2 regions of the Streptomyces sp. NBC_01384 genome follow, and region 2 is predicted to be linked to the other one. Evidence: predicted binding sites of a transcription regulator. Region 2 holds the regulator's gene; the other holds the start of a gene.

Region 1 (11,475 bases), 2.2 Mb from region 2:
CACCGAGTTCCCGGAGGTACGTGTCGTAGATCGGGCTGTCGCCGGACGCGCCGAGCAGGGAGGACAGGGCGCCGCCCGCGCTGGTACCGGAGGAGACTATCCGGTTCACGTTGCCCGGGATGCGCCCCTTGTTGAACTTCACGTACCGCACCGCGGCCTTGAGGTCGACGATGGCGGCCGGGGCGGTGCCGTAGTACGTACCGCCGGCGTCGACGAGGGAGCGGCCGCGGGCGCCCGGCTCCACGACGACGTACCCGGCGGCGAGCGCCAACTGCTGACGGCTCGCGGCGGAGTCGGCAGCGGGAGCGGGACCGCCCGGGCCACCGGGGCCGCCGGGGCCCATCCCGCCGCCTGCGCCGATCCCCGTGGCGCTCGCGACGGACGAAGGCATGTAACCGCCGACCTGGTTGGCGAAGAGGATGGGCGCACAGGTCGCGTCCACAGCCGTGCCGTCGATCTTCACCGGCACGCTGACGTTGAGGGACTGATAGGTCGCGTCCACCGGGTTGGCCACGTACGAGGCCACTTTGTAGAAGTGGTAGACGACCTCGTGGGCGGTGCCGGTGGTGTCCGTGATGGTGGTGGTCAACTCCGTGTAGCTGTCCGGATCGAAGGCCAGGGAGGAGTCCGTGGCCTTCGAGGAGGTCGCGGACTTCGAGGACGACCCGACGGTACCGCTCGCCGCCTGCGCGCCGGAGGCGAATCCGATCGCCGGCACCGCGGCGCCCGCCGTGAGCCCCATGACCACTGTTCTACGCTTCACTTCCGTCTCCTGTCTTCGCGGCTCGTTCGAACAACGCGCCCAGCACAACAGCCGTTTCTTAAGGCCTCCTTTGTGTCTCCGGTGACAGCACGGGAAACCGGCCACCGTCCCTGACCAGGCCCAACCCGGCACGACCAGGCCCGACCACCGGTGTCCCGCCCTGCCCGTCTGCAAACCGAGCCCAATCGCCCACAAAATTGTCAGCAATTTTGGCGCAATCTCGCACGCTCGGAGTCCCGGTTGGCCTCCCTGACCCGCGCCCGCAGCACCTCCTCCGTCGCGCACGCCCGCAGCACGTCCGCCAACCGCACCGCCGTACGCACGTTGCACCGCCCGAGCGCGACCAGAGCGAACGGCTCCTCACTCGCACCGGTCACCGGATCGACCCGCAGCGAGGGCAGGACGACACCGACACCTTCCAAGGCCGCCTTCAACTGCGCCACCACTTCCTCCGTCGACGTCACGCCCATCGCTCCGCTTCCTCCACTCTGAGTGTTCGCTTTCACCACACAGAGTGGCCGTCGCGCCTCTAACCTGGCCAGAGCCGGCGTCCCAACAACCCAGCGTGTGCGACAGGGAGTTGTTGTCCATGGCAGGTCCGAAGGATCTCGATCCCTCCTCGTCCCCCCGTGCCCTCCTGGGCGCCGAGCTGCGCCACGCCCGCGAGAGAGCGGGCCTGAGCCAGGAGGAATTAGGCGGCCGACTGTTCGTCAGCGGCTCGTTCATCGGCCAGTTGGAGGCGGGCACGCGGCGGATGCAGCCGGAGTACGCGCGGATGCTCGACGAAGTCCTGGGTACCGAGGACTTCTTCACGCGCAACTGCGGGGCCGCGTCCAAGTCCCGCTATCCGGAGCACTTCGCGGAAGTGGCGGAGGCGGAGGCACTCGCGACGGCGATCCGGGAGTACGCGCCGCTGCTGATCCCGGGGCTGCTCCAGACGCTGGCATACGCACGGGCCGTGAACCGCGCGTACGCGCCGACAGCGCCGGAGGAGGTGATCGAGGAGTGGGTGGCAGGCCGGATGGAGCGGACCCGCCTTCTCGACGACCCAACAAAGCCGTTGTTGTGGGCGGTGCTTGACGAGGCGGCGCTGCGCCGGGAGACGGGTGGCCGCGCGGTGATGGCGGAGGCCCTGCGTCACATCGCCGATCTGGCGCGCCGAAACCGGGTCATCGTGCAGGTGCTGCCGTTCAGCGCGGGAGCGCACACGGCGATGGAGGGCTCGCTGAAGCTGATGGAGTTCGAGGACGCCCCTCCGCTGGTCTACCTCGAAGGGGTCGCCACCGGACGGCTGGAGGACGACCCGGCCACCGTCAGGCACCACAAGCTGGCCTACGAACTCCTCGCCGCCTCAGCCCTCTCCCCGGAGAAGTCCCTGGCCCTGATCGAGGTGCTGGCGCAGGATTACACCCATGAGGAACTTCCCTGACTACGACCTGAGCACGGCCATATGGCACAAGTCCAGCTACAGCGGGGGCGGTGGCGGCAACTGCCTGGAAGTAGCCCGCTGGCGGAAGTCGACGTACAGCGGGGGCGGCGGCGGCGACTGCCTGGAAGTCGCCGACGGGCACCCCGCCCTCATCCCCGTCCGCGACTCCAAGAACCCCCTTGGCCCGAAGCTCGTGTTCCGGGCGGAGGCCTGGTCCGCGTTCGTCGAAGGCGTCAAGGAGTCTTGAGCGAGTCGCGCGAGCCCGTCTTCCTCAGGACCAGGACCAGCCCCGGGTACGCCTACAATCCCCGCAACCCCATCGGCCTGGCCCTCATCTTCGGTTCCCTGCTGCTCGCCGGAGGCGGGGTGTACTACTTCGAGGCGAGTTCGAAGTGGAGCGAGGGCGAGTTGCGTACCGCCGTCCACGAGGCAGCGGCCAATCTGGAAAAGGAACCCCACGTCAACGACGAGTTCCTCGGCTTCGACGCGCTCATCGACGAGGCCATCGACGCGACCGGCGAGGGCCCGTCGACCGGAGCTGGGATCAGACACGTCATGAACCCCGACGCCACCGACGACTACACCATCACCGGCAACGGCACCGACGCGACGTTCTGCATGCACGTCCTCGCGACCCCGACCAGCGAGACCTACGCGGTCCTGACGGTCAAAGTCACCAACGGCGCCTGCTGAGCCCTCCGGACAGTGGCCCGAGGCTCAAGCCTCGGGCCCCGAGCGCTCTTAACAAGGAACGGGCGGTGGGCCCCAACCCACCCTCCCACCCTGGCGAGTTGACTTGACGCGACCGACTTGCCACGCACAGTCACCAGGGCTTAGCGTGCCGAAATAACGAACAACCCCCGCCAGGTGCTGGAACACCTGCGGGGGTTTGACCAACGAGACGATCAGAGGCATCGACCCGTGGCTGACGCCAACTTTAGTGCTGCACCCCGCCCTGCGCACGCCCTCCCCCACCCCATGGCCAATCCGGGTTACGGAAAACGCAGCGCCCCGGACCAACGCCCCCGCACCAACGACGACTTCGCACACCTCCCGCCCCGCGAGGCGGCGATCGCCGCGTATGTCGACCGGCTCCCCGACGGCGCCGACATCTCCGTAAAAACGCTGGCCAAGACGCTCCCGTACGGACAGTGCGCCCTCCGCACCGCCCTCAACAACCTCACCCGGGCGGGCCACTTACGTAGGGGCCGCGAACACCTGGCCGACTCGGGCAGCGCGCGCTGGATCACCCGATCGTGGTTCTCCCGTACGGCGCGCGACGACGACTGGTGGGCAGGGTTCACGCGGGGCGACGTACCGCAGGAGCTCCCGGACAGACGGGCCGCCCCCACCCGCTCCCGCGCGTACATCCTGCTGGCGGCGCTGGGCCGCACGACCCCGGCCCTGTCCCTGTCCGCCAGGGACTGCGCGGACCTCGCTCCCCTGCTCGCGGAATGGTTCGCGAGGGGTGCCACCGACGAGCACGTGCTCCAAGCCCTGACCACGGGCCTCCCCATCCCCGTCCACAGCCCGGCCGCCCTCGTCCGCACCCGCCTGATCGGCAAGCTCCCACCGGAACCCGTACGAGAGACCCCACCACGCCCACCCCTCCGCATCCTGGAGTGCGCGAAGTGCGGGACCCCGGGCCGCCCGGAGGCCCTTCCGGGCGGCGTCTGCGGCCCATGTCGGGGTGACACCGCCCCACCGCCCACCGGCCCGCTGACATCCACCGCAGTCCATGCCCACGCCGCCGCGGCCCGCGCGGCGATGGTCGGCCGACGAGAAAGGGCACGCGGATGACCGCTCCAACGGTCCGGAAGCACACAGCAGGGGCACGATGGAAGGGAGGAGGCAACACCATGACCCCTGGCACCGCTGAACGCCCGCAGATGTCCGTGGAGGACTTCGAGGAACTGGCCGCCAAGGCCCCGAAACGCGTGAAACTCGAATTCCTCGGAGGACGTCTCTCCAGCAAGTACCCACTCGACGTCGAAGACTTCGAGGAGCTGGAGCGCAGGGCCCCCGAAACAGTGCGGCTTGAATACATCAACGGAGAACTAAGGGTCAAGGCGATGCCGGACGGCAACCACCGCTCGATCTTCATGTGGCTGCTGCGTCAGTGCATGCAACAGCGCCCTGACCTCGATCTCGTGCCCGAGTCCGGCGTCAAGGCCGAGGCCTACCGCAAGGGTCGCGCCCGCACGGATGGAAGCCTCGTTCCGGTGGATCACTTCAGGGGAGACGGCGAGTGGTCTGAAGCGGAGGGCGTCCTCATGGCGGTCGAGATCACCTCCCACGACCGCGACACCGACCAGCGTGACCGCATCGACAAGCCCATTGGCTACGCGGAAGCCAACATCCCTATCTACCTCCTCATCGACCGGGACGACAACACGGTCACCGTGTTCAGCGAGCCGAAGGAGGGCCGGTACCAACTGGCCCCGTCCTACCCCTGGGGTTCCTCCATCGAACTCCCCGCCCCCGTGAACATCACCCTCAAAACCGAGAAGCTCAAGGACTACGCCGACTGACCCGCACGAGGGAACCCGGCGGCGCCCTCAGCCCATCAGCGGCAGCGCCCCGAACTCGTGGCGCTGCCAGAGACGTCGCGAGGTCTCCTCCGGGTACGCCGTGACGACGGACTCCGCATCGAAGACCTGGGTCAGCCGCCGCTCGGTGTCGTACGCCGGCCAGCCCGGGTCTCCCGTCGTGGCGAACGCCGTCCAGGCCCCGCGGAAACGGGACGACAGGGCCTCGGTCTCCGGCGAGGGGTCGGCCCCGGCGAACAGAAGGACGCCGAGGTCGGCGGCGAAGGTCCCGAACAGCAGCGGTATGTCGAGGCCGTGGCAGGCGCCCAGCGCGCCGCCGAATGCCGGGGCGGGCCAGGCCAGCTCGTAGACGTGCGCGCGGCCGCCGCCCGCGATCTGCGCCTCGGCCAGGCGCAGCGAGGGCATACGGAACAGCGCGTCGGAGTGGACCCACTCGTACAGCTCGTCGGGCGTGGCTTCGGGGAAGGCGGTGCGGTAGGCACGCTCGCCGTCCAGTCCCGAGCCCGAGCCCGAGCCCGAATCTGAACCCGTCCCCGTCCCCGCCCCCGCTCCCGGTCCGAAGATGCGCAGTTCCGTCGTCGCCTGTTCGTCAGTGATCGTCCCGAGTTGTCCGCCCAGGGCGGCGAACAGCCGGTGCTCGTTCCGGGTGTGCCCGGCGATCAGTTCCACGTCCCGTGCCGAGCCGGCCGCCAGCGCCTGCCAGGGAGCGGTCGGCAGCACCTCTCCGTCGACGACGGGCGAGAAGGCGGTCAGCGTGTGGGCGACCGCTCCCCACTTGCCCTCGAACGCCGGCATCTTGGCGCCCAACGTCTCGCCGGCGGCGGTCAGTCGCCGGGGCTCCACCGTCGACAGATCGGCGGCCGTCGGGCGCAGGCCCGCCTCGGCGGCGATGGCGGCGGCGATGTCCCGGGCGAGTTCGTCGGAGAAGAAGGGGCCGGGCACGCTCTGCGCGATCGCCCGCCCGAACAGCCCGGCGGCGCTCGGCATGGCCAGCAGCGCGGCGACGGACCCGGCGCCCGCGGACTCGCCGAAGACGGTGACCCGGCCGGGGTCGCCGCCGAAGGCCGCGATGTTCTCCCGTACCCATTCCAGGGCCGCGACCTGGTCTAGCAGGCCCCGGTTGGCGGGTGCCCCGTCGATCCGGGCGAAACCCTCCATGCCTAGGCGATAGTTGAGGGTGACCACGACGAGGTCGCCGTCGCGGGCGATGCGCTGGGCGTCGTATCCGGGGCTGCCGGCGTGGCCGAGCTTGTAGGCGCCGCCGTAGATCCAGACCATCACCGGGCGGCGGGCAGCCGGGTCAGGGTCGGGTGTCCAGACGTTGACGGTCAGCCAGTCGTCGCCCATGGGGGCGTCGATCACGCCCGTACGGCCCTGGAACACCGACTCCTGTGGGGGCGGCGGGCCGAAGGCGAACGCGTCCCGGGTGCCGTCCCAGGCGGCCACCGGGCGCGGGGCGGCGAACCGCGCGTCCCCCACCGGCGGTTCGGCGAACGGCATGCCCCGGAAGACCACCAGCCCGTCCTCCCGGCGACCGCGCACCGCACCGGCGCGGGTACGCACCACGTTCACTCCTGCTGCCGTCACGATGGCTCCCTGGGTGCTGGTGGAACGGACGGGCTCTTGAAGGAACAGCGTGCTACGAAAAAGCCAGGCGATCACCCCCTACGGATGAGAAGGGCGATCGCCTGGATCAGGTTTCGGACAGGTCCGGTCCCGACCGATCGGGTCAGGTCAGGTCAGGTCGGGTCGGGTCAGGTCAGGTCAGGTCAGGTCCGAGGGTCGGCTTCAGCTGAGCGTGCTCAGCGCCTTCGCGTCGTACGCCCCCAGCTCCCCGAACCGCCCGCCCAGCACCTTCGCCGCCCACTCCGGGTCGGCGAGGAGGGCGCGGCCCACGGCGACGAGGTCGAACTCGTCGCGCTCCAGGCGGTCCAGGAGGTTGTCGAGGCTCGCCACCGGGGCACCCTCGCCCTGGAAGCTCTTGAGGAAGTCGCCGTCCAGGCCGACCGAGCCGACCGTGATGGTGGGCTTGCCCGTGAGCTTCTTCGTCCAGCCCGCGAGGTTCAGGTCCGAGCCGTCGAACTCCGGGAGCCAGTAGCGGCGGGTGGAGGCGTGGAAGGCGTCGACGCCCGCGGCGGCGAGCGGGGTCAGGATGGCCTCCAGCTCCTCCGGGGTCTCGGCGAGCCGGGCGTCGTAGTTGTCCGACTTCCACTGCGAGTAGCGGAAGAGGACGGGGAATTCGGCCGAGACCGAGTCACGGACCGCGGCGACGATCTCCGCCGCGAACTTCGTACGGGCGACCGGGTCACCGCCGTACGCGTCCGTGCGCCGGTTGGTGCCCGCCCACAGGAACTGGTCGAGCAGATAGCCGTGCGCGCCGTGCAGTTCGACGCCGTCGAAGCCGATGCGCTCGGCGGTGGCGGCGGCCTCGGCGAACGCGGCGATGACCTCGTCCAGGTCGGCCTGGGTCATGGCCTTGCCGGTGCCCTCGGTGCCGTCGAGACGGATGCCGGAGGGGCCGACCGCGGGGGCGTCGGCGTACGGCGGCCGCCCCGCCTTGCGCACCATGCCGATGTGCCACAGCTGCGGAACGATCGTGCCGCCCGCCGCGTGCACCGCGTCGGCGACCTTCGTCCAGCCCGCGAGCTGCTCCGTGCCGTGGAAGCGCGGGACGCGGTCGCTCTCGCCTGCCGAGTCGTGGCCGACGTACGTGCCCTCGGTGACGATGAGGCCCACGCCCGCGGCGGCGCGGCGGGCGTAGTACCCGGCCACGTCCTCACCGGGGACGCCGCCCGGGGAGAACTGCCGGGTCATCGGTGCCATCGTGATCCGGTTCGGGACGGTCAGGCCGTTCAGGGATACGGGGCGGGACAGGATCTCGGCAGCGCGGGTGGCGGAGGCGTCGAGCGTCACGTGAGGGGCTCCTCGGAGAGGTCGAAGGACATCGAGCAGATGGTCGGGCAGATCGGCCGGCAGGAAGTGCGCATGTATGTGCATGTGCATTTACCGCACTCTCGACGTCAACCAACCCGTCCGCCACGGCATTCCGCCGCACTCGTCTCCCTCGTGTGATCCCGGACACGCCCGAGGGCGGCACCCCCTGGGAGTGGGGGTACCGCCCTCGAAACGTAAGGACAGTGATCAACCAGAGGTCGATCAGAAGTCCATGTCACCGCCCGGCATGCCGCCCGGAGCGGCCGCGGAGGCCTTCTCCGGCTTGTCGGCGATGACGGCCTCGGTGGTGAGGAACAGCGCGGCGATGGAGGCGGCGTTCTGCAGGGCAGAGCGGGTCACCTTCGCCGGGTCGATGATGCCTTCGGCGATCATGTCGACGTACTCGCCGGTCGCGGCGTTCAGACCGTGGCCGACGGGCAGGTTGCGCACCTTCTCGACGATCACGCCACCCTCGAGACCACCGTTGACGGCGATCTGCTTGAGCGGGGCCTCCAGGGCGAGTCGCACGGCGTTGGCGCCGGTCGCCTCGTCACCTTCGAGCTCCAGCTTCTCGAACACGGCGGACGCCTGGATGAGAGCCACGCCACCACCGGCGACGATGCCCTCCTCGACGGCGGCCTTCGCGTTGCGAACGGCGTCCTCGATGCGGTGCTTGCGCTCCTTGAGCTCGACCTCGGTGGCGGCACCGGCCTTGATGACGGCCACGCCGCCGGCCAGCTTCGCCAGGCGCTCCTGGAGCTTCTCGCGGTCGTAGTCCGAGTCGGAGTTCTCGATCTCGGCGCGGATCTGGTTGACCCGGCCGGCGACCTGGTCGGCGGAGCCGGAGCCGTCGACGATCGTGGTCTCGTCCTTGGTGATGACGACCTTGCGGGCGCGGCCCAGCAGGTCCAGACCCGCGTTCTCCAGCTTGAGGCCGACCTCCTCGGAGATGACCTCGCCGCCCGTGAGGATGGCGATGTCGCCGAGCATGGCCTTGCGGCGGTCACCGAAGCCCGGCGCCTTGACGGCGACGGACTTGAAGGTGCCACGGATCTTGTTGACGACCAGGGTCGACAGGGCCTCGCCCTCGACGTCCTCGGCGATGATCAGCAGCGGCTTGCCGCCCTGCATGACCTTCTCGAGGAGCGGCAGCAGGTCCTTGACGTTGCTGATCTTCGAGTTGGCGATCAGGATGTACGGGTCGTCGAGGACGGCCTCCATACGCTCCATGTCGGTGGCGAAGTACGCCGAGATGTAGCCCTTGTCGAAGCGCATACCCTCGGTGAGTTCCAGCTCCAGACCGAAGGTCTGGGACTCCTCGACGGTGATGACGCCTTCCTTGCCGACCTTGTCCATCGCCTCGGCGATGAGCTCGCCGATCTGGGTGTCGGCGGCGGAGATGGAGGCCGTGGAAGCGATCTGCTCCTTGGTCTCGACGTCCTTGGCCTGCTCCAGCAGGGCACCGGAGACGGCCTCGACGGCCTTCTCGATACCGCGCTTGAGGGCCATCGGGTTGGCGCCGGCGGCTACGTTGCGCAGACCCTCGCGCACCAGCGCCTGGGCCAGAACGGTGGCCGTGGTCGTACCGTCACCGGCGACGTCGTCCGTCTTCTTGGCGACTTCCTTGACCAGCTCGGCGCCGATCTTCTCGTACGGGTCCTCGAGCTCGATCTCCTTGGCGATGGATACACCATCGTTGGTGATCGTGGGGGCGCCCCACTTCTTCTCGAGGACGACGTTGCGGCCCTTGGGGCCAAGGGTGACCTTGACGGCGTCGGCGAGCTGGTTCATCCCGCGCTCGAGACCGCGCCGTGCCTCCTCGTCGAACGCGATGATCTTGGCCATGTGAAGTGGTCCTCCCGGACTGGGGTGGATTGCTCCGGACCGCGCTGGCGCCCGCGACGGACGGCCTGCCTGCCTCGTGGTTCCTTGCCCCACCTGGCCTGCGGGCCTCACCGACCCGGTCCTCGTTATCACTCTCACCATCAGAGTGCTAACGCCAATGATTAGCACTCGCCCCTGCCGAGTGCAAGCGGCTCCCCTTGATCCGCAGATGAGAACCCCTTGAAGACAGGCGAACAGCCGACCTGACGACAGGCGAACAACGGACCGAACGGGCAGACCGAAGGGGCAGACCGAAGGGCCCGCACCCCATGGGGATACGAGCCCTTCGTCACGTCGAACAGTCAGTCGGCGCGTGCTTCAGCCGGTCGCCAGTCGGACCATGTCCGCCTGCGGCCCTTTCTGACCCTGCGAGATCTCGAAATCGACCCGCTGGCCCTCTTCCAGGGTGCGGTAGCCGTCCATCTGAATCGCGCTGTAGTGGACGAATACATCCGCACCACCGTCGACCGCGATGAAGCCGTACCCCTTCTCCGCGTTGAACCACTTGACGGTGCCCTGAGCCATGCCTAACTCCCCTATTACTGGCCCTTGCACAGGACCGCACTTCGCGGACCCGGGTCAGACCTCACCCCCCAACGGTTGGGGGTGTGCGCCGGAACGCGTCGACCGCGGCTGAATGTATCTGTCCAACTGCCGTCTGCAACAGGTCAATTGGACGAGAATTCCGGGCACGGTCGATCGGGAATATGGGGAGAATTTGTGAAGTTTCAGGGCAAGTCGGGCCCCATAAATGCCATAAACGGCTCAAAAAGGCGGGGGACTTTGGCTACTTCTTGCCGGACCTCGGGCGCGAACTCATATGCGCCCGGCATGCGAAGTGCAGCGGGTTCCCCAACTCTACCGCGCTCAACCATACTGAATTGCCCCCTCCGCTTCTCTCGCGGAGGGGGCAATTCGATGAACTCTCGGTGATTGGCATTACCAAGGGTAACTATCTCACCGTACGTAATCGGATGCGTGGCGGTCAGCCGCCGGCGACGGCGGGGATGATCGAGACGCCCGCGCCGTCCGGCGTCGCCGTCTCCAGCCCCTGTTCGAAGCGGACGTCGTCGTCGTTCACGTACACATTGACGAACCGGCGCAGCTTGCCCTGGTCGTCCAGGACGCGCGCGGCGATACCCGTGTGGTTCTTCTCCAGGTCCGCGATGACCTCACCGAGGGTCCCACCCTCGGCCGTCACCTCGGCCTGGCCACCGGTGTAGGTGCGCAGGATGGTGGGGATGCGGACGTTGACGCTCATTCCTTGTGACCTCCGGTCGGGTAGCGCCCCAGAGGGGCGCAGGGCCTTGCTGAATATGCGGCTCCGCCGCATGGGCGCGACCGGCCCCCCACCGGTCCGCAGCGTAGAAAACAGCCCTCCGGGCCAAGCCCTACGCGAGCCCGGCCTCTCGGAAGGAGTCCAGATTCGGACGAATGGTCGCCGTCAGCCCCGTGCCGGCCACCGCGTCCAGCGTCTTCAGACCGTCCCCGGTGTTCAGAACGACGGTCGTCAGCGTCGGGTCCAGCAGGCCGTTCTCGATCAGCTTCTTCGTGACCCCGAGGGTCACCCCACCGGCGGTCTCCGCGAAGATGCCCTCCGTGCGCGCCAGCAGCTTGATCGCGTCGACGACCTGCTCGTCGTTCACATCCTCCACGGCCCCACCCGTCCGCCGCGCGATGTCGAGCACGTACGGCCCGTCGGCCGGGTTGCCGATGGCGAGCGACTTGGCGATGGTGTTCGGCTTCTGGGGCCGTACGACGTCGTGGCCGGCCTTGTAGGCGACGGACACCGGCGAACAGCCCTCGGCCTGGGCACCGAAGATCTTGTACGGCTTGTCCTCCACCAGCCCGAGCTTGATCAGCTCCTGCAGACCCTTGTCGATCTTCGTGAGCTGGGAACCGGAGGCGATGGGGAT
Region 2 (11,475 bases):
GCGGGGTGACGTATGCGTGCGAGGTGCCGAGCTCGCCCTGCACCTCCCACAGCAGGTCCACGAGGTCGTCGTGGGTGGCGACCCGTTCGAGCACCGGCCGGTACCGGTCCAGTACGCCTTCCCAGTCGACCCCGCCCAGGTCGGGCCGCCAGAAGTTGTCCCGCATGAGGCGGCCGGTCTCGTCGTACATCTGCCGCCACTCGGCGGCCGGGTCGACGGTCTGGCGGACCCGGGAGAGGTCGACGGTGATGTTCGTGTCGCTCTCGTCGTCGTTCGAGGCGCGGCGGTCGCTGGGGACGACCTTGAGCTTGCCGTCGGTCCACAGCAGGACCCGCTTGCCGTCACCGCTGACGGCGAAGTGGTCGGCGTCAGCGGCGAGGTGCTCGATGCGCTGCTGGGCGAGGTCGTAGCGCTCCAGTTCGGTCTTCGGGTCCGGGTCGTCCGGGTTGGCGCGGGAGGCGCCGAGGACTCCGACGACCGGGTGGCGCAGCCACAGCAGCCCGTCCTTGGCGGCGCGCAGGGTCGAGTAGCGGGCGGCCTCGACGGGGAACGGGACGATCCGGTCGGCGAGTCCGTCGAGGTCGATGCGGGTGGTGGGGGCGCCCTCGCTGTCGGGCGTCTCGTCCTTGTCGGGTGCCTCGAAGGGGCGGCCGTGGCGCTGCGGCCCGAAGGGGGACGGGGTGGTCGCGGCCAGGGTGATCAGATGCGGCCGGGAGCCCCCGACGAACGCGAGGTCGAAGACGTGTTCGTCGTAGACGGGGTCGAAGGAGCGCGCCGAGAGGAAGGCGAGGTGCTTGCCGTCGAGGGTGAACGCGGGTGCGTAGTCGCGGAAGCGCAGCGGGGTCGCCTCGGTCACCGACAGATCGGCGGTGTTGGCCAGCTTGAGCTGGCGCAGCGGGCGCGGGCCGGGGTGCGACCAGGCGAGCCAGGCGGAGTCGGGCGAGAAGACCAGCCCGGAGACCTCCCCGTCCTCGCTCCGGTCGACCTCGCGTACCTCCCCGGTCTCCCGCTCGACGAGCAGCACCCGTCCGTCATGCGAGGCGACGGCGGCGCGGCTGCCGTCGGGCGCCATGGCGAGCCCGAGCACCCGCCCGAGCTGCCCGGCGGCGAGCCGGCGCGGGGTCGCTCCGGGCGCGAGACCGGTCGCCGGGGCGAACTCCAGCGCGTCGTCGCCCGCCGCGTCCGTCACCCACACCACGTGCTCCTCGCCCTCCACCCGGAAGGTGCGGGGCAGCCGGGCGCGGACGCCGGGCCGGGCGGCGAGCGTGCGGGCGGGGCCGGAGCGGTGGGTGACCCAGTGGACGGCGCCGCGTACGGAGACCGCGCTGCCGCGTCCGGTGTGGTCGGGGGCGGCGGCGGAGAACCAGCGGGAGGCGCTCACGGGATGCGGCTGCTGGTCGACGCGCTGTCCACCGAGCCGGATGTCGAGCCGGCGCGGTTCGGCGCCGTCCAGGTCGTCCAGGAGCCACAGTTCACCGGCGGACGCGTACACGACCCGTACGCCGTCGGTCGCCGCGTGCCGGGCGTAGAAGCCTCCCCCACTCTCGGCTTCTCCCCCACTCTCGGCTTCGCTCGAGCGGGGGGACCCCCATGAGCGGGAGGTGCCCCCACCAGGCGTGTGCCGTCGCAGGTCGGACCCGTCGGCGAGGGAGGAGTAGAGCGCCCCGACGCCCTCGTGGTCCGCCAGGAAGGCGACGCGCTCCCCCACCCACAGGGGGTATTCGAGGTTCCCGTCCAGGTCCTCGTGCAGCCGTACGAACTCCCCGTCGCCCTCCCGGTCGATCCACAGCTTGCCCGCCGTACCGCCGCGGTACCGCTTCCACCAGGCGGCCTCGCGCCCCATGGGAGCGGACAGCAGCAGCACGCCAGGGCCGCCGTGGACGACGTCGCCGACCGGCCCGTACGGGAGGGTGGTCGCGGGGCCGCCGTCGAGCGGGACGGCCCGGGCCCAGCTGCGGCGCAGGCTGGCCTGGCCCTGGGTGCTGAGCGCGAGCACCTGACCGTCCGGGGTCCAGCCGCGCACCTGGGTCTTCGAACTCCCCCAGTACGTCAGCCGTGTGGACGGTCCGCCCTCCAGCGAGGCGGCATGCACCTCGGGCGCGCCGTCGCGCGTGGACGTCCAGGCGACGGTCGTGCCGTCCGGGGAGATGCGCGGGTGGTTCACGGGGACGTTGTCGGCGCTGACCCGCCAGGCGCGGCCGCCGCTGTCGAGAGGAGCGACCCAGACGTCGTCCTCGGCGGTGAAGGCGACCAGATCACCGTGCAGATGCGGAAACCGGAGATACGCAGGCAATACCGACGATGCAGACTGAGTCACCCGATCACCCTATGCAGGGACGGCTCCGACCGACAGGGGTTTGGATCACTTGCCTTGGGAGGGCCAGCAGGTGGGGTCGCCCTTGCACCACATGGTCTTCGTCACGGTGACGGTGGTGGTGGGGCCCGGCCGGTTGTAGGTGGGCGGCTTGTAGGTGGGCGGCTTGTAGGTGGGGGACGTGTACGAGGGTGTGCTCGCGGCGTCGCAGTTCCCCAGCACGTTCACGTGGAACCACTCCTTGCCGCCGACCTTGGCGGTCAGGTTCCCGCGGACGCACTTGCCCTCGACCTCGCGGGTGACCTTCCCGGTGAGGGTGATCTCCCGCCGGTCCTTGGTCTGCCCGCGGCAGTCCACCTCCACCACGGAGGGCGTGGAGGTGGAGGCCGACGGCGTGTGCCCGGGGGTGTACGCCTTGTTCCCGCCGCCGTACGATCCGGTGCAGCTCAGGTACTGCACGTCGACATGCCGGCGCTGCAGTTCCGCGGTCCCCGCCCGGTCGGTCGTGTACGCCACCGCGGAGGCGCTCAGCCCGCCCACCGGCTCGCACGCGGCCACCCCGAGGCCGGCCACCACCGCGAGCCCGGCGACCAGCGGTCCCCGACGGCCCGTCACCCGTCGTCGAATACGCATCAATGCCCGCACAGACGGCAGAGTGCCACTGTCCCGGGCATCGCGGTAGACCCCATACGGCCACTGCACACCCGCGTGTGCCCCGTCGAACGCGGGTACGTCAACCGGCCATTGACTCCGGCTGTCAACTCCGCAGGAGGAGCCACTCCTGGAGCTCCACCCGTCCCCTGTGGAAGCGCGAGGTCAGGACCAGCGGCCCGAGCGCGCCAGCAGCAGCGCCGTCGCCACCGTCCCGGCGGTCGATGTACGCAGCACGCTGCGCCCCAGGTGGTACGTCTTCGCGCCCGCCCCGGTGAACAGCTCGATCTCCTCGGGGGAGATCCCTCCCTCGGGGCCGACGACCAGCACGATCTCCCCGGAGGTGGGGATTTCGGCCGTCGCGAACGGCGCGGTGCCGATTTCCGTGTCCTCGTGCAGCACCGCCGCGAAATCGGCTTTGGCCAGAAGTGCCGCAACCTGCTTGGTCGTTGCCGCGTCCGCGATCTCCGGGAAACGCACCCGGCGCGACTGCTTGCCGGCTTCCCGGGCCGTGGCCCGCCACTTGGCGAGCGCCTTCAGGCCGCGGTCGCCCCTCCACTGGGTGATGCAGCGGGAGGCGGCCCAGGGGACGATCGCGTCGACGCCGGTCTCGGTCATGGTCTCGACCGCCAGCTCACCCCGGTCGCCCTTGGGGAGGGCCTGGACGACGGTGATGCGCGGCTCCTCCACCGGCTCGTCGGCCACCGAATCCATCTGCAGGATCAGACGGTCCTTGCCCTCGGTGGAGACGACCACGCACTCCGCCCAGCGCCCGGCCCCGTCCGTGAGGACGACGTCCTCGCCGGGGTTCAGCCGCTTCACGGAGACGGCGTGCCGCCCCTCGGGGCCGTCGAGGACATAGCGTCCGGCGTCGCCCGCGTTGAAGTGCTCGACCACGAACACCGGCGCCGTCATCGGACCTCACCCTCCGCTTCCCCGGCGGCCGACAACGCTGTCTTCGCCGCTTCGAGCTCCCCGCTCAGCACCTCCACCAGCTGCCCCGCGGGCAGGTCTCGGGCCATGCGGTGCCCCTGTCCGGCCCACAGCGCCATGCCCTGCGCGTCGCCCGCCTTGGCCGCCGCCTTGCGCAGCGGGGCGGTGAGGTAGTTGATCTCGGGGTACGCGGCGGGCGCGTACGGGCCGTGCTCGCGCATGAACCGGTTGACCAGGCCGCGCGCCGGGCGACCGGTGAACGCGCGCGTCAGCTCCGTGCGTACGAAGAGAGGGTTGGTCAGCGCCTGCTTGTGCACGGGGTTCGCACCGGACTCGGGGGTGGCCAGGAACGCGGTGCCGAGCTGCGCGGCGCTCGCGCCCGCCGCGAGCACCGCGGCGATCTGGCTGCCGCGCATGATGCCGCCGGCCGCCACGATCGGGATGTCCACGGTCTCCCGGACCAGGGTGATCAGAGACAGCAGCCCGATCCCCGTACCGTCCGTCTCCGGATTGTCGCGGTGGGTGCCCTGGTGGCCGCCCGCCTCCACGCCCTGCACGACGACCGCGGCGGCGCCCGCGCGCTGCACGGCGAGGGCCTCCTCCGCCGTGGTCGCGGTGACCATGGTGAGCGTGCCGGCACGGCGCAGGGAGTCCAGGACGTCCCGGCTCGGGACACCGAAGTGGAACGAGACCACCGGCACCGGGTTGTCGTGGAGGACGGCGAGCTTGGCGTCGTAGCCGTCGTCGCGACCGCTGTCCGGCTCTCCGAGGTCGGTCTCGTACCAGGAGGCCTCACCGGCGAGCTGGTGGGCGTACACCTCGACCGCGGCGGGATCCGCGTAGTCGGGCTGCGGCATGAACAGATTGACCCCGAAGGGTCGGGCCGTGAGCCCCCGCAACTGCTTGATCTCCTGGTACATGCCGTCGGCGGTCTTGTACCCGGCGGCGAGGAACCCGAGCCCGCCGGCCTCGGACACGGCGGCGGCGAGCTGCGGGACGGAGACGCCGCCCGCCATGGGAGCCTGCACGATCGGGTGAGGGAAGAGATCGGTCAGTGCGGTGGACATGACGGCATGTTGTCACGTCCTCCGAACAAGTCCGAATCGGGCCTTCCGCCTGGCACAGGCCATGGGGACGGGCGGCCGCGAACGGGTGTCCGCGGCCGAAGAACCCACCGAGGTCCGGGGGCGGGAGCCCCCGGGAATCCCCGTCAGCGACCGTTGAACGCGTCCTTCAGGCGCGAGAACAGCCCCTGCTGCCCGGGCTGGAACTGCCCCGTGGGCCGCTCCTCCCCCCGCAGCAGCGCCAGCTCCCGCAGCAACCGCTCCTGCTCGGCATCGAGCTTCGTCGGCGTGGTCACCTCGACGTGCACGATGAGGTCACCGCGGCCACCGCCCCGCAGATGCGTGACACCCCGCCCGTGCAGCGGAATCGACTGCCCGGACTGCGTGCCCGGACGGATGTCGACCTCCTCAAGCCCGTCGAGGGTCTCCAGCGGCACCTTGGTGCCGAGCGACGCCGCGGTCATCGGAATGGTCACCGTGCAGTGCAGATCGTCACCGCGCCGCTGGAAGGTCGAGTGCGGCAGTTCGTGGATCTCCACGTACAGGTCACCGGCGGGACCGCCACCGGGGCCGACCTCGCCCTCGCCCGCGAGCTGGATCCGCGTGCCGTTGTCGACACCGGCGGGGATCTTGACGGTCAGCGTCCGACGGGACCGCACCCGCCCGTCACCGGCGCACTCGGGGCAGGGAGTCGGGACGACGGTCCCGAAGCCCTGGCACTGCGGACACGGCCGGGAGGTCATGACCTGCCCCAGGAAGGACCGCGTGACCTGGGACACCTCGCCCCGCCCGCGACACATGTCACAGGTCTGGGCCGAGGTACCCGGCGCCGCACCCTCACCGTTGCAGGTGGCGCAGACGACGGCCGTGTCGACCTGGATGTCCTTCGTCGTGCCGAAGGCGGCCTCGTCCAGCTCGATCTCGAGCCGGATCATGGCGTCCTGGCCACGCCGCGTACGCGAGCGCGGGCCGCGCTGCGACGCCGTACCGAAGAAAGCGTCCATGATGTCCGAGAAGTTCCCGAACCCGCCGGCTCCGAAGCCGCCCGCGCCGCCGCCCGACTGGGACAGCGGGTCGCCGCCGAGGTCGTAGACCTGCTTCTTCTGCGGGTCCGACAACACCTCGTACGCGGCGTTGATCTCCTTGAACCGCTCCTGCGTCTTCGGATCGGGATTGACGTCCGGATGCAGCTCGCGTGCGAGCCGCCGGAAGGCCTTCTTGATCTCGTCCTGGGACGCGTCGCGGCGCACGCCGAGTACGGCGTAGTAGTCCGTGGCCACTTACGACTCCGCCAGGATCTGTCCGACGTACCGTGCCACCGCTCGTACCGCTCCCATCGTTCCCGGGTAATCCATGCGGGTCGGTCCGACCACGCCGAGTTTGGCTACTGCCTCGCCGCCCGAACCGTAGCCGACCGAGACCACGGACGTGGAGTTGAGTCCCTCATACGCGTTCTCGTGCCCGATTCGCACGGTCATGCTCGAATCCCCGGCCTCACCAAGCAACTTGAGGAGCACGACCTGCTCCTCCAGCGCCTCCAGCACCGGCCGGATGGTGAGAGGGAAGTCATGTCCGAAGCGCGTCAGATTGGCGGTTCCGCCGATCATCAGCCGCTCCTCGGTCTCCTCGACGAGCGTCTCCAGAAGGGTGGAGAGCACCGTCGCGACCGTACCGCGATCCTCCGCCTCGAACGCGTCCGGGAGGTCCTGCACCAGCTGCGGGACATCCGCGAAGCGACGGCCCGCGACCCGGCTGTTGAGCCGGGCCCGCAGATCCGCGAGAGACGTTTCTCCGAACGGCGCCGGGCAGTCGATCATGCGCTGCTCGACCCGTCCCGTGTCCGTGATCAGCACGAGCATCACGCGGGCGGGGGCGAGGGACAACAGCTCGACATGCCGCACGGTGGATCTCGTCAGCGACGGATACTGCACGACGGCGACCTGCCGCGTCAGCTGCGCGAGCAGCCGCACCGTCCGCCCCACGACATCATCGAGATCAACGGCGCCGTCCAGGAAATTCTGAATCGCACGCCGCTCGGGCGCGGTCATCGGCTTGACGCCGGCGAGCTTGTCGACGAAGAGCCGGTAGCCCTTGTCGGTGGGGATGCGCCCGGCGCTGGTGTGCGGCTGGGCGATGTACCCCTCGTCCTCCAGGGCGGCCATGTCGTTGCGAACGGTGGCCGGGGACACTCCCAGCCGGTGCCGCTCGGTCAGCGCCTTGGAGCCGACCGCGACCGGCTCGTCGGTGCCGACATAGTCCTGGACGATGGCGCGCAGCACTTCGAGCCTGCGTTCACTGAGCATCGCGCACACCTCCAGCTGTCGACCCCTCGGCGCCTCGCTTGGCACTCAGCGCGTGCGAGTGCCAGCATTCCCCGGCCCAGTGTACGGCCGGTGGGTACGGCCCCGGCAAGGGCGGGCCCGCGATCTTGCGCGACGTGCACCGACGTGTCCTGCGATGTCGTACTGTCCACCCCCGTGATCCCCCGCGATCCCCTGTGATCCCCCGTGATGTCGTACCGCCCACGCCCTCACCGCTAGCGTCGGCGTATGAAGGTGACTTGGGAAGAGGCGGGGTGGGAGGAGCTGGCACCGCGGGTGGGGCGGCGGCGGCTTCCGGTCTGGGACTGCACGGCCGGGCTGGTGGTGGGCGAGGGCGGGGCGCTGCTGATCGACGCGGGGTCGAGCCTCGGGGAGGGCGCGCGGTTGCGCGCCGAGGCGGAGTCGCTCGTCGGCCGTCGTGTGACCCTTCTCGCGCTCACGCACCCCCACTTCGACCATGTCTTCGGCGCGGCGGCGTTCGCGGGCGCGGAGATCTTCGTCGCGGGCGGCTCGTCCGAGGTGTACGAACACGGGCGCGAGGAGCTGTACGCGGACGCGGTCCGCAATGGGCTGGACGCGCGGGCGGCGGAGGAGGCGGCGGACACCCTGGTGCGTCCCCGCCAGTTCGTGTGGGGCACGTGGAACCTGGAGCTGGACGGTGGCATCGAGGTCCGGCTGGTGCGGACGGGCGAGGGCCACACGGCCCACGACCTCGTGATCGTGGTGCCGGGCGACCCGACGGTGGTGTTCTGCGGCGACCTGGTCGAGGAGTCCGGCGAGCCCCAGGCGGGCCCCGACGCCGTGCCGTCGCGCTGGCCCGCGGCCCTCGACCGGCTGCTCGACCTGGGCGGGGAGGACGTGTTGTACGTACCTGGTCACGGAGCGGTCGTGGACGCCGGGTTCGTACGGTCGCAGCGGGACGCCCTGGCCGAGCGTTTCGGCGTGTCGCGTTCCGGCGTGTCGCGGTGACTGCCGCCGGGCTTCTCCTATCGTCATCCGAATGCGCCAGTACTCTCCGGACCTGACCCCGTCGTGGAAGAAGCCCAAGCCCGTGCCCGAGGTGCCGGCGGAGCCGGGCCTGGTGGTCGAGGAGCCGGGCACCGGTTTCTGCGGAGCGGTGATCCGCTGCGAGGCGGGCACGGTGACGCTGGAGGACCGCTTCGGCAAGCACCGGGTGTTCCCGCTGGAGCCGCGCGGCTTCCTCCTGGAGGGCCAGGTCATCACTCTCACCCGCCCCTCCGCCACCACTCCCGTCCGTCCGGCCCGGACGGCCTCCGGATCGGTTGCCCTCCCCGGCGCGCGGGCCCGGATCGCCCGCGCCGGTCGGATCTACGTGGAGGGCCGGCACGACGCCGAGCTGGTCGAACGGGTCTGGGGCGACGACCTGCGCATCGAGGGCGTCGTGGTCGAGTACCTGGAGGGCATCGACGACCTGCCCTCGATCGTGGCGGACTTCGCGCCCGGCCCTGACGCCCGCCTCGGCGTGCTCGTCGACCACCTCGTCCCCGGCACCAAGGAGTCCCGTATCGCGGCCTCCGTCACGAGCGACCACGCCCTGGTCCTCGGCCACCCCTACATCGACATCTGGGAAGCCGTGAAACCGTCTTCCGTGGGCATCCGGTCCTGGCCCCGGGTGCCCCACGGCCAGGACTGGAAGACGGGCGTGTGCCGGGCGCTGGGCTGGCCGGAGAACACGGGGGCGGCCTGGCAGCACATTCTGTCGCGGGTGCGGTCCTACAAGGATCTGGAGCCGGAACTGCTGGGTCGGGTGGAGGAGTTGATCGACTTCGTCACGGCCAGCGGTGAGGCTTGACGCCGGAGAATGTTCCGAAGTCGCTGGTGTCCAGTTCGAGCCCCAGAATCTCCAGCGGCAGCGGGTCTCCGAACTTCGTGATCTGCTGCACCTGGTAGTCGGCCCCCTCTCCCTCGCCCACGGGCTTCGTCAGCAGGACGCACTGTGCCATGATCGGGTCGACGATGAGGTAGGCGGGCACCTTGCCGACGGCGTAGATCGACCGCTTGATTCCGTAGTCCCTTGCGGCACTGGTCTTGGAGACGACCTCGACGACCATCGCAAGCAACTGGGACGGCAGTAGGCGTCCCGATTCCGGACCGGCGCCGATCTCCATCACCACCAGGTCCGGCACGGGCTCACTGGCCTCGTCGATGATGTCGATGTCCTGAGTCTGGAGCCGTTCCCAGCGCTTGCCCGGGACCTGGTCCTGCACGCTCGTGACGATCCGATTGTGCACCAGATCAGGACTGGCCATCATCACGATTTCCCCCCGGAGAAGCTCGACTTTGACGCCCTCGGGAGGCTCAAACTCCTCGAAGAACTTGGCCATCCCGTACTCGTCCACAGCGGTCATCTCCGTGGCCTCCACATCCGCCGCGTACTTTTAGCGGCAGCCTACGAACCAGGTTAGGGACCGAACCGCCGTTCCGCACCGATTCACCCGCCGGAGTGATCAGTCCACCAGGTCCCTGACCACCGCATCCGCCAGCAACCGCCCCCGCAGCGTCAGCACCGCACGCCCCTCCTCGTACGGCCCCGCTTCCAGCAGACCGTCGGCCAGCGCCCGCCGTGAGGCCGCCAGTCCCTCCGGGCGCAGCAGCGACAACGGGCAGCCTTCCCGCAGTCGTAGCTCCAGCAGGACGCGCTCCACCCTGCGGTCCTCCTCGGAGAGGAGCTCGCGGCCCGCGCCCGGGGAGCGGCCGGAGGCCAGCGCCGCCGCGTACGCCCCCGGATGCTTCACGTTCCACCAGCGCACGCCGCCGACGTGGCTGTGGGCGCCGGGGCCCGCGCCCCACCAGTCGGCGCCGCGCCAGTACAACTCGTTGTGCAGGCAGCGGCCCGCCTCCGACGTGGCCCAGTTGGACACCTCGTACCAGTCGAAGCCCGCCGCCGACATCACCTCGTCCGCGATCAGGTACCGGTCGGCGTGGACGTCGTCGTCCGTCATCGGGACCTCGCCGCGGCGGATGCGGCGGGCGAGCTGGGTGCCCTCCTCGACGATCAGGGCGTACGCGGAGATGTGGTCGGGACCGGCGCCGAGCGCGGCGTCCAGGGACGCGCGCCAGTCGTCGTCCGACTCCCCCGGTGTGCCGTAGATCAGGTCGAGGTTCACGTGCTCGAAGCCCGCCGCGCGGGCCTCGGCGACGCAGGCCTCGGGGCGGCCGGGGGTGTGCGTGCGGTCGAGCACCTTCAGTACGTGCTGCCGGGCGCTCTGCATGCCGAAGGAGATCCGGTTGAAGCCTCCGGCGCGGAGGGTCGCGAGGTACGCGGGGTCGACCGACTCCGGGTTCGCCTCGGTCGTGACCTCCGCGTCGGCGGACAGTCCGAATTCCTCCCGGATCGCCCCCAGCATCCGTACGAGATCGTCGGCGGCCAGCAGCGTCGGCGTACCGCCTCCGACGAAGACCGTGCGGACGGGGCGCGGGTCGTCGCCGAGAACCTTGCGGGCGAGCCGGACCTCGTCGATCAACGTCTCCGCGTAGTTGTCGCGGGAGGCGAGCACGCCTCCGGTGCCCCGCAGCTCGGTCGCCGTGTAGGTGTTGAAGTCGCAGTAGCCGCAGCGGGTCGCGCAGTACGGCACATGGAGGTAGAAACCGAGGGGGCGATCGGCGGCTCCGGCCAGGGCGTGCGCGGGCAGCGCCCCGTCGTCGGGGACGGGCTCACCGTCGGGAAGTGCGGAAGGCATGCGTTCCATTGTCCCGCACCCGGCCGCATGCCCCTTCCCGCGCGCTCACCTCCCGTTTTCCCACTCGGCCGCTCAGCCGCACAGCTCGGCCGCTCAGCCTGGCCGCTCTACTCCGCCTGCAACACCAACAAGGCCAAGTCGTCCTCCGGCGGCTTGCTGCCGAACTCGTGCACCAGTCGCCGAATCCGTTCCGCGACGAGCTCGGCGCTCAGCCCCCCACAGCCCGCGAGGGCCTCCGCGAGCCCGTCGTCGTCATCGAACTGGCGGGGCCCGTTGCGCCGCTCCGTCACCCCGTCGGTGACGCACAGGACGATGTCGCCGGGGTACAGGTCGAAGGTCTCGGAGGTGTAGGTCGCGTCCTCGAAGACGCCGAGGAGGGTCTGCGGCTCGGCCACCTCCCGTACGTCGCCATCCGGGCCCAGGATCAGCGGCAGCGGGTGTCCGGCGGAGGCGAGGGTGCAGCGGACGCCGCCGTCGAAGGGCACCAGCTC

What was found. Region 2 encodes HrcA, which represses chaperone genes, less so after heat shock. Its sites were predicted from a motif close to TTNGCACTCNGNNNNNCNGAGTGCNAA; they were not measured.
Positions count from the first base shown of each region.
Region 1: a site for HrcA is predicted at 9,646-9,672, ahead of groL (chaperonin GroEL). Genes of this name have one in related genera too.

Region 1 covers NZ_CP109559.1:5,292,635-5,304,109, reverse strand. Annotated here, with positions in the region: gene OG747_RS24520 (subtype B tannase) at 1-742, opposite strand, end outside; gene OG747_RS24515 (hypothetical protein) at 964-1,233, opposite strand; gene OG747_RS24510 (Scr1 family TA system antitoxin-like transcriptional regulator) at 1,353-2,192, shown strand; gene OG747_RS24505 (DUF397 domain-containing protein) at 2,176-2,439, shown strand; gene OG747_RS24500 (hypothetical protein) at 2,436-2,885, shown strand; gene OG747_RS24495 (hypothetical protein) at 3,171-3,992, shown strand; gene OG747_RS24490 (Uma2 family endonuclease) at 4,052-4,723, shown strand; gene OG747_RS24485 (carboxylesterase/lipase family protein) at 4,751-6,328, opposite strand; gene OG747_RS24480 (NADH:flavin oxidoreductase) at 6,530-7,654, opposite strand; gene groL (chaperonin GroEL) at 7,898-9,520, opposite strand; gene OG747_RS24470 (cold-shock protein) at 9,878-10,084, opposite strand; gene OG747_RS24465 (MoaD/ThiS family protein) at 10,545-10,820, opposite strand; gene thrC (threonine synthase) at 10,951-11,475, opposite strand, start outside.
Region 2 covers NZ_CP109559.1:3,107,607-3,119,081, forward strand. Annotated here, with positions in the region: gene OG747_RS14140 (S41 family peptidase) at 1-2,317, opposite strand, end outside; gene OG747_RS14145 (hypothetical protein) at 2,363-2,947, opposite strand; gene OG747_RS14150 (16S rRNA (uracil(1498)-N(3))-methyltransferase) at 3,131-3,880, opposite strand; gene OG747_RS14155 (nitronate monooxygenase) at 3,877-4,965, opposite strand; gene dnaJ (molecular chaperone DnaJ) at 5,109-6,242, opposite strand; gene hrcA (heat-inducible transcriptional repressor HrcA) at 6,243-7,265, opposite strand; gene OG747_RS14170 (MBL fold metallo-hydrolase) at 7,512-8,252, shown strand; gene OG747_RS14175 (DUF3097 domain-containing protein) at 8,284-9,096, shown strand; gene OG747_RS14180 (Uma2 family endonuclease) at 9,074-9,652, opposite strand; gene hemW (radical SAM family heme chaperone HemW) at 9,752-10,984, opposite strand; gene OG747_RS14190 (SpoIIE family protein phosphatase) at 11,092-11,475, opposite strand, start outside.